Regions from separate parts of the Paenibacillus sp. FSL M7-0420 genome, predicted to be linked through region 2. Evidence: a T-box and tRNA genes for the amino acid it is inferred to sense, from the RefSeq annotation. Region 2 holds a T-box; the other holds one or more tRNA genes.
What was found. The T-box of region 2 lies ahead of pheS (phenylalanine--tRNA ligase subunit alpha). A T-box ahead of a tRNA ligase gene usually reads a tRNA of that ligase, here a tRNA-Phe.
Positions count from the first base shown of each region.

Region 1 (5,695 bases), 4.4 Mb from region 2:
CTATAACGGTCCTAAGGTAGCGAAATTCCTTGTCAGGTAAATTCTGACCCGCACGAATGGCGTAACGACTTGGGCGCTGTCTCAACGAGAGATCCGGTGAAATTTTAATACCTGTGAAGATGCAGGTTACCCGCGACAAGACGGAAAGACCCCATGGAGCTTTACTGCAGCTTGATATTGAATTTGGGTACGATCTGTACAGGATAGGTGGGAGCCGGTGAGGCAGGAGCGCAAGCTTCTGCGGAGGCGCCGTTGGGATACCACCCTGATCGTATCTAGGTTCTAACCTAGTACCCTTAGCGGGTATGGGGACCGTGTCAGGCGGGCAGTTTGACTGGGGCGGTCGCCTCCTAAAGAGTAACGGAGGCGTTCAAAGGTTCCCTCAGAATGGTTGGAAATCATTCGCAGAGTGCAAAGGCATAAGGGAGCTTGACTGCGAGACCTACAAGTCGAGCAGGGACGAAAGTCGGACTTAGTGATCCGGTGGTACCGCATGGAAGGGCCATCGCTCAACGGATAAAAGCTACCCTGGGGATAACAGGCTTATCTCCCCCAAGAGTCCACATCGACGGGGAGGTTTGGCACCTCGATGTCGGCTCATCGCATCCTGGGGCTGAAGTAGGTCCCAAGGGTTGGGCTGTTCGCCCATTAAAGCGGTACGCGAGCTGGGTTCAGAACGTCGTGAGACAGTTCGGTCCCTATCTGTCGTGGGCGCAGGAAATTTGAGAGGAGCTGTCCTTAGTACGAGAGGACCGGGATGGACGTACCGCTGGTGCATCAGTTGTTCCGCCAGGAGCATGGCTGAGTAGCTACGTACGGACGGGATAAGCGCTGAAAGCATCTAAGCGTGAAGCCCCCCTCAAGATGAGATTTCCCAATTAGTAAGACCCCTTGAAGACGACGAGGTAGATAGGTTGGAGGTGGAAGTGCAGCAATGCATGGAGCTGACCAATACTAATCGGTCGAGGGCTTATCCAAATTTCTAACACGCAGATTCGTTTCGGATTCAGTTTTCAGGCGATCAAGCTTGATATGTATATTCCCTGATAGCTCAGTTGGTAGAGCACTCGACTGTTAATCGAGTTGTCACAGGTTCGAGTCCTGTTCGGGGAGCCATATGGAGAGGTGTCCGAGTTTGGCCGAAGGAGCACGATTGGAAATCGTGTAGGCGCCACAAGCGTCTCGAGGGTTCGAATCCCTCTCTCTCCGTAGCGTTACCTCCCTGAAAAGGGAAAGGAAATAACTGTATAGCATGGCTCGTTGGTCAAGGGGTTAAGACACCTCCCTTTCACGGAGGTAACATGGGTTCGAATCCCATACGAGTCACCAATTTCTTCTTTGAATGACGGGAAGAGAGAGTCATATATGGAGGCTTAGCTCAGCTGGGAGAGCATCTGCCTTACAAGCAGAGGGTCGGGGGTTCGAACCCCTCAGCCTCCACCATCTATCTTAACCGAATAGATTTTGTACAATGACGCGGGGTGGAGCAGCCCGGTAGCTCGTCGGGCTCATAACCCGAAGGCCGCAGGTTCAAATCCTGCCCCCGCAATTAATCCCCACAAAGTGAAGAGATGCTCTGTAGCATATTCCGAATACTTTCCGGGGACCCCATAAGTACTTTTAATTTGGAACCGTGGTGTAGTTGGCCTAACATGCCTGCCTGTCACGCAGGAGATCGCGGGTTCGAATCCCGTCGGTTCCGCCATTTTTAATGGCTTAAGGGATGAGAATTCCCTGGGTTCGTTGAAGCATAGGCATCGTAAGGAATACTTCGCAATCTCGTAACGGAGTGAAGAGTATCCCGCCCTGTTCCGCCATCTTTACAAAATTACTTTTATGGCTCGGTAGCTCAGTCGGTAGAGCAAAGGACTGAAAATCCTTGTGTCGGGGGTTCGATTCCCTCCCGCGCCACCATACACAACTTAATATGCCGGTGTAGCTCAATTGGTAGAGCAACTGACTTGTAATCAGTAGGTTGGGGGTTCAAGTCCTCTCGCCGGCACCATACCGTGGAGGCTTAGCGAAGTGGCCAAACGCATCAGACTGTAAATCTGCTCACGTACGTGTTCGGTGGTTCGAATCCATCAGCCTCCACCATTTTTTAGGGGCATAGTTTAAAGGTAGAACAACGGTCTCCAAAACCGTTGGTGTGGGTTCAATTCCTGCTGCCCCTGCCAAGTAATTTCATATAAAAGAATCATATGGCGACCGTGGCGAAGGGGTTAACGCACCGGATTGTGGTTCCGGCATTCGTGGGTTCGAGACCCATCGGTCGCCCCATTTCTTTTATAAGAATTACATAGCAATACAACTTAAAAGCTTCATATGGCGACTGTGGCGAAGGGGTTAACGCACCGGATTGTGGTTCCGGCATTCGTGGGTTCGAGACCCATCAGTCGCCCCATTTTTATTTAATAAGATGTTGGGGATTAGCCAAGCGGTAAGGCAACGGACTTTGACTCCGTCATTCATAGGTTCGATTCCTATATCCCCAGCCATTATATGCGGACGTGGCTCAGCGGTAGAGCATCGCCTTGCCAAGGCGAGGGTCGCGGGTTCGATTCCCGTCGTCCGCTCCATTTCATGTGGTGCCATAGCCAAGTGGTAAGGCAAAGCTCTGCAAAAGCTTTATCCCCAGTTCAAATCTGGGTGGCACCTCCATTATTTTTTTGGAATTATATATGTAGTACGCCGGCGTGGCGGAATGGCAGACGCGCTCGACTCAAAATCGAGTGGGAAACCGTGGAGGTTCGAGTCCTCTCGCCGGTATCAAATTAATAACAGACAGCTCATTAGAGAATAATTCTAATGAGCTTTTTTATATTTATTGCACCGATCTTATTATTTCGATCGGCTATAATCAGAAGAATCAATGATCTACGATTGGTGGATCATTGCAATTGAAATTAGTTCTTGGAGGTCGACAGCCATGAATGCCCCTTTCGCAGACCGTATTAAGATCGCGCCCGGTTTCTGGACCAGCCTGAAGGGAATAGGGGTAGAACCTATTGATGTAGCACGCAAGGCATGCCTGCCGCTAACCATCATCACCGAACCGGTAGTCACGACCGCCCAATATTATTCGATCTGGCTAGCCTATTCCGAACTAGTCGGAGACATCGCTACGGGAATCGTCAAGCTTGCGGCCGCATACAAGACAACTCAATATCCGCCGGCTGCTTTGGCGACCTTTCACGCTCGCAATTACCGGGACGCGCTGAACCGAATGGCGCGCTATAAGCAATTGTGCCCCCCGGAAAACTTGAGGATTCAGGAAGAAGGCGAGCTATATTCGATTGAATTGGAATGGCAGCATGCCGAGCTATCCGGACCGCCGGTGCTTGTCGGCATTACGCTCGCCTACCTGCTTGAGCTCGGACGCCGGGGAACCGGCCGTTTCCTTAAGGCACATTCCGTAGAATTCATTAACTATATGGGCGACGTTCAAGCCCTTGAAGGTTACTTCGGCTGTCGAGTACGGACGGGGACGGAGCGCAATCAGCTAACGCTTAATCGCGAAGATCTGGATCGCCCCTTCACGTCGTACAATGAAGAACTTCTTGAGATTCTGACCCCCTCCTTGGATCGTACGCTGGAAGAGCGACAGAGCCAGCTCACAATGAGCACTAAGGTGCAGTGGATTCTCTCACGGTGCCTGACTCAAGGGAAAATCGATATCCACTCCGTAGCCTCCGAGTTGGGGATGAGCGAGCGTACCTTACAGCGCAGGCTGACGGAAGAAGGCGGGAGCTTCAAGCAGCTGCTGGCGAAAACGAGGCGGGAGATGGCCGTTGCTTACTTGGCAGACCCTGCATTGGAGATCAAAGAGGTCGCTTTTCTTATTGGCTACGAGGACCAAAATTCGTTTTATCGCGCTTTTCGCGCATGGACAGGGGAGACTCCTGCCAATTGGCGCGTCACGCAAGATAATTGGCGCTCTATGCTAGTTACCGAGTAGACGAAACGATGTAATATGATCCCTATCTTAGACACAAGGAGTGCAGACAGATGGATATGGGATTAAAGAACAAGACAGCTTTAGTAACGGGATCAACTAAAGGCATAGGAAAAGCGATCGCCTGTGAACTTGCCAGGGAAGGTGTTCATGTTCTCATAAATGGACGCAACAATGATGACGTAGAGCGTACGGTAGCTGAGATTCAAGCAGCGTTCCCGGAAACGGAACCGCGGAATGCAACCGCTGATCTCATCGATTCGCGGCAAAGAGAAGCTTTATTCGCAAGTTTTCCCCACGTCGATATCCTGGTCAACAGCATGGGCATCTATGAGATCATGTCCTATGACTACGTAGACGATGCCGTTTGGGAGAAGTACTTCCGCACAAACTTTCTTGCCGCCAACGCCTTAACCAAGTTTTATTTGCCTTCCATGCTGAGTCGTGAATATGGCCGTATTATCTTCATCGCGAGTGAGGAAGCCGTAATGCCTTCAGGACAGATGCCTCAATACGGTGTGACCAAATCCATGCTGTTGTCATTGTCCAAGAGCTTGTCCAAGCTGACCCGTGGCGCCGAAGTTACAGTGAACACGATCCTGCCGGGACCGACCCTCTCCGAGAATGTGCTTAAAATCATCGAGAGTATATATTCGAAAGAAGAGATGACGTTCGAGGCTAAAGAGAAGGACTTTATGACCAAGAACCTGCCTCAATCCGAAATCGGGCGGTTTATCCGACCAGTGGAGATTGGCCGGTTGGCTGCTTTCCTGTGCAGTCCCATGGCCTCCGCCTTCAAAGGATCCCCGATCCGAATAGATGGGGGAATGGTACCGACAATCTTTTAATTTTTTGCGCGCCGATCATTCGACGAACCCACGAATTGATTTCTGGCCGCACCGAGACCAACGATGCCGAGGAGAGCAGACGCGCCGACTAATATCAGAAGTGGAGCGCCCCAACTATGACTGGCATCATGCAAGTATCCAATCAGCGCCGGGCCGGTAGCTGCCAGCAGATATCCGATGGATTGGGCCATGCCCGATAAATCGGCCGCCTGGTGGGCACTTTGGGTACGCAAGCCGAAGAACATCATGGACAAGCCAAAGGCAAAGCCCGATCCAATTCCAAGAATAATCACCCAAAGCAGAAGCAGATGGATACTGCTATAGAGAAGTCCTAGGGTTCCAATCAAAAGCAGAATGGTTGTAATCCCCACTAACAACCGCTGGTTAGACATACGGCCTGCCATCACAGGAACGATAAAGGCAAAGGGGAGCGAAGCCATAATCAGAACCGAGAGAAACCAGCCCGACTGACTTGAACTGATGCCTTGATCTTTCAAGATTTCAGGCAGCCAGGCCACCAGCACATAGAAAATGGCCGATTGTATTCCCATAAATAGAGTCACCTGCCAAGCGAGTGGAGAGCGCCAGATATTAACCTGACGATTGTTAGCTGCACTGCCAGCAGCAGCGGCTGGTTTCACTGGAGTCTTGAGCTGCGGTATCCAGAAGAGAATGGAGATCACGCTGAGTATCCCCCATATTCCCAAGGCCCCTTGCCAGCTCAAGCCTGCCCCCACAGCTAAGGGAACACTGATCCCGGAAGCGATTGCCCCGCACAGATTCATCGAAACCGAATAAACCCCCGTCATCGTACCCAGTTGCTGCGGAAATTCCCGTTTGATCAGGCTGGGAAGTAATACATTACATATCGTAATAGCAAATCCTAGAATTG
Region 1 is NZ_JBBOCJ010000001.1:6,161,024-6,166,718, reverse strand. It holds rRNA gene MKX51_RS26410 (23S ribosomal RNA) at 1-978, shown strand, start outside; tRNA gene MKX51_RS26405 (tRNA-Asn) at 1,041-1,116, shown strand; tRNA gene MKX51_RS26400 (tRNA-Ser) at 1,120-1,209, shown strand; tRNA gene MKX51_RS26395 (tRNA-Glu) at 1,255-1,329, shown strand; tRNA gene MKX51_RS26390 (tRNA-Val) at 1,368-1,443, shown strand; tRNA gene MKX51_RS26385 (tRNA-Met) at 1,476-1,549, shown strand; tRNA gene MKX51_RS26380 (tRNA-Asp) at 1,628-1,705, shown strand; tRNA gene MKX51_RS26375 (tRNA-Phe) at 1,839-1,914, shown strand; tRNA gene MKX51_RS26370 (tRNA-Thr) at 1,930-2,005, shown strand; tRNA gene MKX51_RS26365 (tRNA-Tyr) at 2,012-2,097, shown strand; tRNA gene MKX51_RS26360 (tRNA-Trp) at 2,104-2,177, shown strand; tRNA gene MKX51_RS26355 (tRNA-His) at 2,205-2,280, shown strand; tRNA gene MKX51_RS26350 (tRNA-His) at 2,329-2,404, shown strand; tRNA gene MKX51_RS26345 (tRNA-Gln) at 2,424-2,498, shown strand; tRNA gene MKX51_RS26340 (tRNA-Gly) at 2,505-2,579, shown strand; tRNA gene MKX51_RS26335 (tRNA-Cys) at 2,588-2,661, shown strand; tRNA gene MKX51_RS26330 (tRNA-Leu) at 2,691-2,769, shown strand; gene MKX51_RS26325 (helix-turn-helix transcriptional regulator) at 2,930-3,958, shown strand; gene MKX51_RS26320 (SDR family NAD(P)-dependent oxidoreductase) at 4,009-4,803, shown strand; gene MKX51_RS26315 (CynX/NimT family MFS transporter) at 4,800-5,695, opposite strand, start outside.
Region 1: it has a tRNA-Phe gene. The T-box ahead of pheS (phenylalanine--tRNA ligase subunit alpha) is inferred to sense a tRNA for this amino acid. The anticodon was not compared.

Region 2 (5,695 bases):
GTATATCTCCACGGCGACACGGGTCCGGTCCATAGCCACAGTTGTGCCCTCCTTTGTATGTGTGCGGATTCTAAGTTGGTTTCTTTGCTCTTACTCCTATTGTAGCGTGATTTCCTGACCTTTGGCAAAAGCACGCGTCTACTGCATTTATTTGCATGTTCCTCCGCACTTCACAAGGGTACAGAAAAGCCGCAGCGAATCTCTGTTTCTAAATGGATTCGCTGCGGCTTTGCACAATTCCTGCTATTTTCTTAATTCTGCACCAAAAGTTTGTTCAAGCGCAGAGACCACTTTGTCATGCACTTCCACAACCTCTTCGTCTGTCAGCGTATGCTCGGTATGACGGTACACGAGCGACAGGGCAACACTCTTCTTGCCCGCCTCCATCTTGCCTCCTGTGTAGATATCGAATACCTGCACATTCTGCAGCAATGTGCCGCCATGCTCACGGATCGCCGCGATCAGGTCGCCTGCCGGAACCGCGTCATCCACTACCACCGCAATGTCCCGCTCCATGCCCGGGAAGCGGTGAAGCTCGCTGTACTGCAGCTGGGCGCGTGCCGCATCATAGAGAGGCTGCAGCAGAACTTCAGATACGTACGTATCCTCCAGATCCATCCGGCGCTGCAGCTCAGGATGAAGCTGCCCCATCGAACCGATCTTCACACGGCCTTCTGCCTGAAGCAGATAGATGGAAGCGGAGCGTCCCGGATGATAGCCTTCAGGCGCATCCCCTTCATAGACTACGCGATCTGTAAGGCCCAGATGCGCAAATACAGTCTCCAGCGCACCCTTAAGGTCGAAGAAATCCACCGGCTCAGCAGTCACGTTCCACTGCTTGGGTGCACGTGTTCCGCTCAGCAGCAGCCCCAGTACCGGCAGCTCACTCGGCTGGCGGGTAAGGACTTCTTCCTCCGTGAAGAAGACGTTGCCGATTTCGAATAACGCCAGATCGCCTTGGCGGCGGTTCGTATTGTAGAGGGCAATCTCCAGCAGCTGCGGCAGCAGGCTGGTACGCAGCACGCTGCGCTCCTCGCTCATCGGCATCGCCAGCTTCACAGACTGCCTGCCTTCCGCCAGGATCGGGAAGAGCTTGCTCTGCTCCGGCTGGATGAAGGAATAGCCCATAACCTCCTGATACCCGCCGAGCGAGAGCAGGCGTCGCAGCTCGCGGCGCAGAGACTGCTGTCTGGTAAGCGCGCCCGGCGTCGTAGTGCCTTCGATCAGGGTGGTCGGAATGTTGTCGTAGCCGTACAAGCGGGCGATCTCTTCTATCAGATCCACATCCTGGGTAATGTCTCCGCGCCGTGTCGGAACCTCGACCTCGACGATTCCCTGGGCCGCATCACCACACTTGAAGTGCAGACGTCCGAACAGGGTTTTCACTTCCAGCAGCGACAGCTCCGTGCCAAGATAGCGGTTCAGCTTCTCCAGCGATAAGTGCAGCACCTTCTCCTGACCAGCGATACTGCCGGCCTGAACAATTCCTTCATGCACCATTCCTCCGGCATACCGGGCAATCAGGGCAGCCGCACGGTTAAGTGCAGGGATGACTGCATTCGGGTCGACTTCCTTCTCGAACCGCTGGGATGCTTCCGAGCGCAGACCCAGCTGACGCGAGGTCTTGCGTACTGTTCCGCCATCGAATCTGGCTGATTCCAGTACGATATTAACGGTGTCTGCGGTAACCTCTGTAGACAGTCCGCCCATCACTCCGGCCAGGCCAATGGCACCTGAGCCATCTGCAATCACCAGCATCTGCGGCTCCAGCTTGCGCTCTTGTCCGTCAAGGGTAACCAGTCCTTCCCCTTCATGGGCAAACCGTACACCGATGGTTCCGCCCTGGACCTGCCCGCCGTCAAATGCATGCAGCGGCTGTCCGTATTCCAGCATCACATAGTTGGTGATGTCTACGATATTGTTAATCGGACGTACCCCGGCCGCCATCAGGCGGTTCTGAATCCACAGCGGGGACGGCGCGGTCTTCACTCCGGCAATATAACGCACGGCGTAATGGCTGCAGAATGCCTCGTCCTCAATGGTAACCGTGATGGAGTCCGCAGCCTTCCCGCCCGTTTCCACGAGCTCTGCCGCCGGATCAGCCAGCTTCAGCTCACGGCCCAGCACTGCGCTTACTTCATAAGCGGCACCGATCATGCTCAGGCAGTCGGAACGGTTCGGCGTCAGGTCGAAATCAAGGATTTCGTCATTCAGACCCAGCAGCTTGAGAATATCCTGGCCCACCTCGGTCTGCTCCGGCAGCACGAGAATGCCCTCCTGCAGCTCTTTGGGCAGCAGCTTGTCGTTCAGGCCCAGCTCCTTGGCCGAGCAGATCATCCCCTGCGACAGCACGCCGCGCAGCTTGGCTTTTTTGATCTCCAGGCCCGGCAGCTTGGCGCCTACCAGCGCGACCGGAACCTTCTGGCCCGCTGCGACATTCTTAGCTCCGCAGACAATCTGCAGATCCTCACCCTGCCCTGCATCGACGATACAGATGTTCAGCTTATCGGCGTCCGGGTGCTTCTCCTTGGATTTCACGTAGCCGGTCACAATCCCGGAAATCCCTTTGTTGCGGCGTTCTACTCCGTCAATCTCAATGCCGGCGGTGGTGATTTTATCCGCCAACTCATCTGCGGTCACCCCTTCCAGCGATATATAATCGGCCAGCCAGGCGGTTGATACTTTCATAATCGCACACTTCCTTTTTGTTTCAGATGTATTGATCTCCATGCCGGCCTGCGCCGGGGCGCGGAAGCGGATATAAACAAGCCCACGTCAACTTCGCGCAACAAAATTCTGCATTGCAGTGTTCCTACAGAGAAGTTTTGGACTTCCGGCCGCTGTTAGGATTGAATTTCCTGATTACACTGCCGGCCGCAGTAGAAATCCAATCCTAAAGGCGGACGCTACCGCTCCTACAGTTCCAAAATTCCCCTCCGGTCCTTCAATCGCAGTCATTTAATTAGCACTGCCGTCATCCCTCCGGCTTAACAATATCCGTCCCGCCCCCGCACACACCCGCCAAATCCCTAAATACCCTTGAATTGCTTCACAAAGCCCATATCATTCGTGTAGAAATAACGGATGTCATCAATACCATATTTCAGCATCGCGATCCGCTCAGCGCCCATGCCGAACGCGAAGCCGCTGTATTCTTCCGGATCATATCCGCCCATCCGCAGCACATTCGGGTGCACCATACCGGCACCGAGAATCTCCAGCCAGCCGCTCTGCTTGCAGAGACGGCAGCCTTCGCCGCCGCATTTGAAGCAGCTTACATCCACCTCAACGCTAGGCTCGGTGAACGGGAAGAAGCTTGGGCGCAGGCGGATGCCCGCCGCAGGCCCGAACATCTCCTTGGTGAACTGCTGCAGGGTACCCTTGAGGTCACTCATGCGGATATTGCGGCCGATCACCAGGCCTTCAATCTGATGGAACTGGAAGGAGTGGGTCGCATCGTCGTCGTCACGGCGGAACACCTTGCCCGGACAGATGACCTTGACCGGAGTCTCCCCGTTCATGGCCTGCATGGTACGCACCTGTACCGGCGAGGTCTGGGTACGCATCAGAATATCTTCCGTGATATAGAAGGAATCCTGCATGTCGCGGGCCGGATGGTTCTTCGGAAGGTTCAGCGCCTCGAAGTTATAATAATCCGTCTCCACTTCTGGTCCTTCTGCAACCTGGAAGCCCATGCCGATGAAAATATCCTCGATCTCCTGGATCACCCGGCTCAGCGGATGAATGCCGCCCTGCGGCAGGCCGCGGCCCGGCAGGGTTACATCGACCTTCTCCGCATTCAGACGGCTCTCTGTCTCCTGCTGCTGGAACAGCTCCTGCTTGGCGCCGATCACCTCTTCAATGGCGCTGCGCACCAGATTGGCCACCTGGCCGATCACCGGACGCTCCTCCGCGCTTAGTCCGCCCATACCGCGCAGAACCTCTGTCAGCTCGCCTTTTTTGCCAAGGTATTTGACACGAAGGTCATTCAGAATCTGCGGATCGTTTACCGCCTGCAGCTTCGTCAGCGCCTCAGCCTTCAGTGCTTCCAATTTGTCTTTCATGGCTTGTACTGCCCCCTCAAATCTCATATTGTTCAACAAAAAAAGGCCTTTCCTCCCGGTAAAGGGACGAAAAGACCGTGGTACCACCCTTGTTAGACGGCCGTACGCTTCCCTTAAGAGCAATATTCCCTCTTTCGGTGCGGCAAAGACCTGTCTCACTTTATACAGAAATAACGGTCTGCGGCCGGTCCCCCCTACTAGCGCTCTTCAAGCACATTCAGGGAACTGCTCCGGAGTGAACTTCGGCAGCTCTGCTCTCTTAGAAACGCTCTCAATCTACGGCGCTTCCTCCCTGTAAGCCAGGCACTGCGTACTCTTCTCCATCATTGCATGTATGCGGATTATAACCTCTGCACTTCGATCCTCCACTTGGGAAGATATGCCCATCTATTATATGCAAAAACTGCCCGTTTGACAAGCCGCGCACCTTCCGCTTATTTTTTATCTTCTTTTAAGCTCCCTTTAAGCTTCAGCGCGGTTTGACGGCTTTTTTTTCAGCGGACATTCAGTCAATGTTGATATTTTCCCTTAAGAGATCATACAAGGAGGAAATTACATGCTTACACGAAAAAAAGCATTTGTTCTGCTGCTGCTCAGCACATTTGCCGCAAGTCAAACCGCAGGCAGCACGGGAACCACGGCCTATGCCGCTTCATCCGGTTCAACGGCTGCCACAGCAGCAAGCGCGGTCACGGAAGTCTCCACACTTAACGGTCTAAGTGCGCTCAAGCTCGGCACCGCGCTTCAGGTGAAGCTGAGCCATGTAGGGATTCAGAGCCAAACCGGCGGTAATATTCTCACCTACACGCTTACCTATACCAACACTGCCGGCAGCAGCGTCAATCTGGCGGACTATTTCTCCAAAGTTGTAACTGTGGGCGGCAGCATCATTAAAGGAATTCCGGTCAGCGCAGACAGTGCGGTCAAGAAAATCCCTGCTAAACAAAGCACCAGTCTTACATACTATGCGAATATTGGAACTGCCGCCTCAGTCAAAGGACTCAATATCAACATATACGGCTGGAATTTCAGCGCCGCTAATTATGAACAGCGTATAGGCACGTTCACGATTCCTTCCAATTACTCACTGTCTTCCCTGATAGGGGAGACCCGAAAGGTCGAACTCGGCGGTATTACAGCCGGCACCAAAGCCGAATCCGTGCAAATCTACAAATATAACAGTAAAGTCTATGCCAAGGTCGGGCTTAGCCTAACCAATCTAGGTAACAAAGTGCTTACAGATCCGGGCTATACCTTGTACCTGAAATCCTCGGGCGGCTCTGTCTTCACGCTTACGCTGGATGACAGCAGCCCCGAATTCAAGCTTCAGCCTCAGGAGAAGAAGACGCTCTATTATATGACCGAGATTCCCTCCTACATGAATGTCACCCGGATGACGCTGCAGATCGCCAAGCTGGATGAAGGACTCAAGCTGTACCTGCCTGTCTCTTCCTACGCTCTTCCGGCTGCGGTAACGGCAGATTTCACCGTAGCGGCAGGCTACACCAAGAAGGTCTCCATCGGCAGCAATAATGTGGATATGCAGCTGCTGAAGGCAAATGTGCATGCGGATAACGGGAATGGCGTCTGGAGCTATCAGCTCCGGGTGAAAAATACCGGCAGCACAGCGG
Region 2 is NZ_JBBOCJ010000001.1:1,719,046-1,724,740, reverse strand. It holds gene MKX51_RS07320 (hypothetical protein) at 1-39, opposite strand, end outside; gene pheT (phenylalanine--tRNA ligase subunit beta) at 244-2,688, opposite strand; gene pheS (phenylalanine--tRNA ligase subunit alpha) at 3,030-4,064, opposite strand; T-box leader at 4,124-4,400, opposite strand; gene MKX51_RS07305 (hypothetical protein) at 4,621-5,695, shown strand, end outside.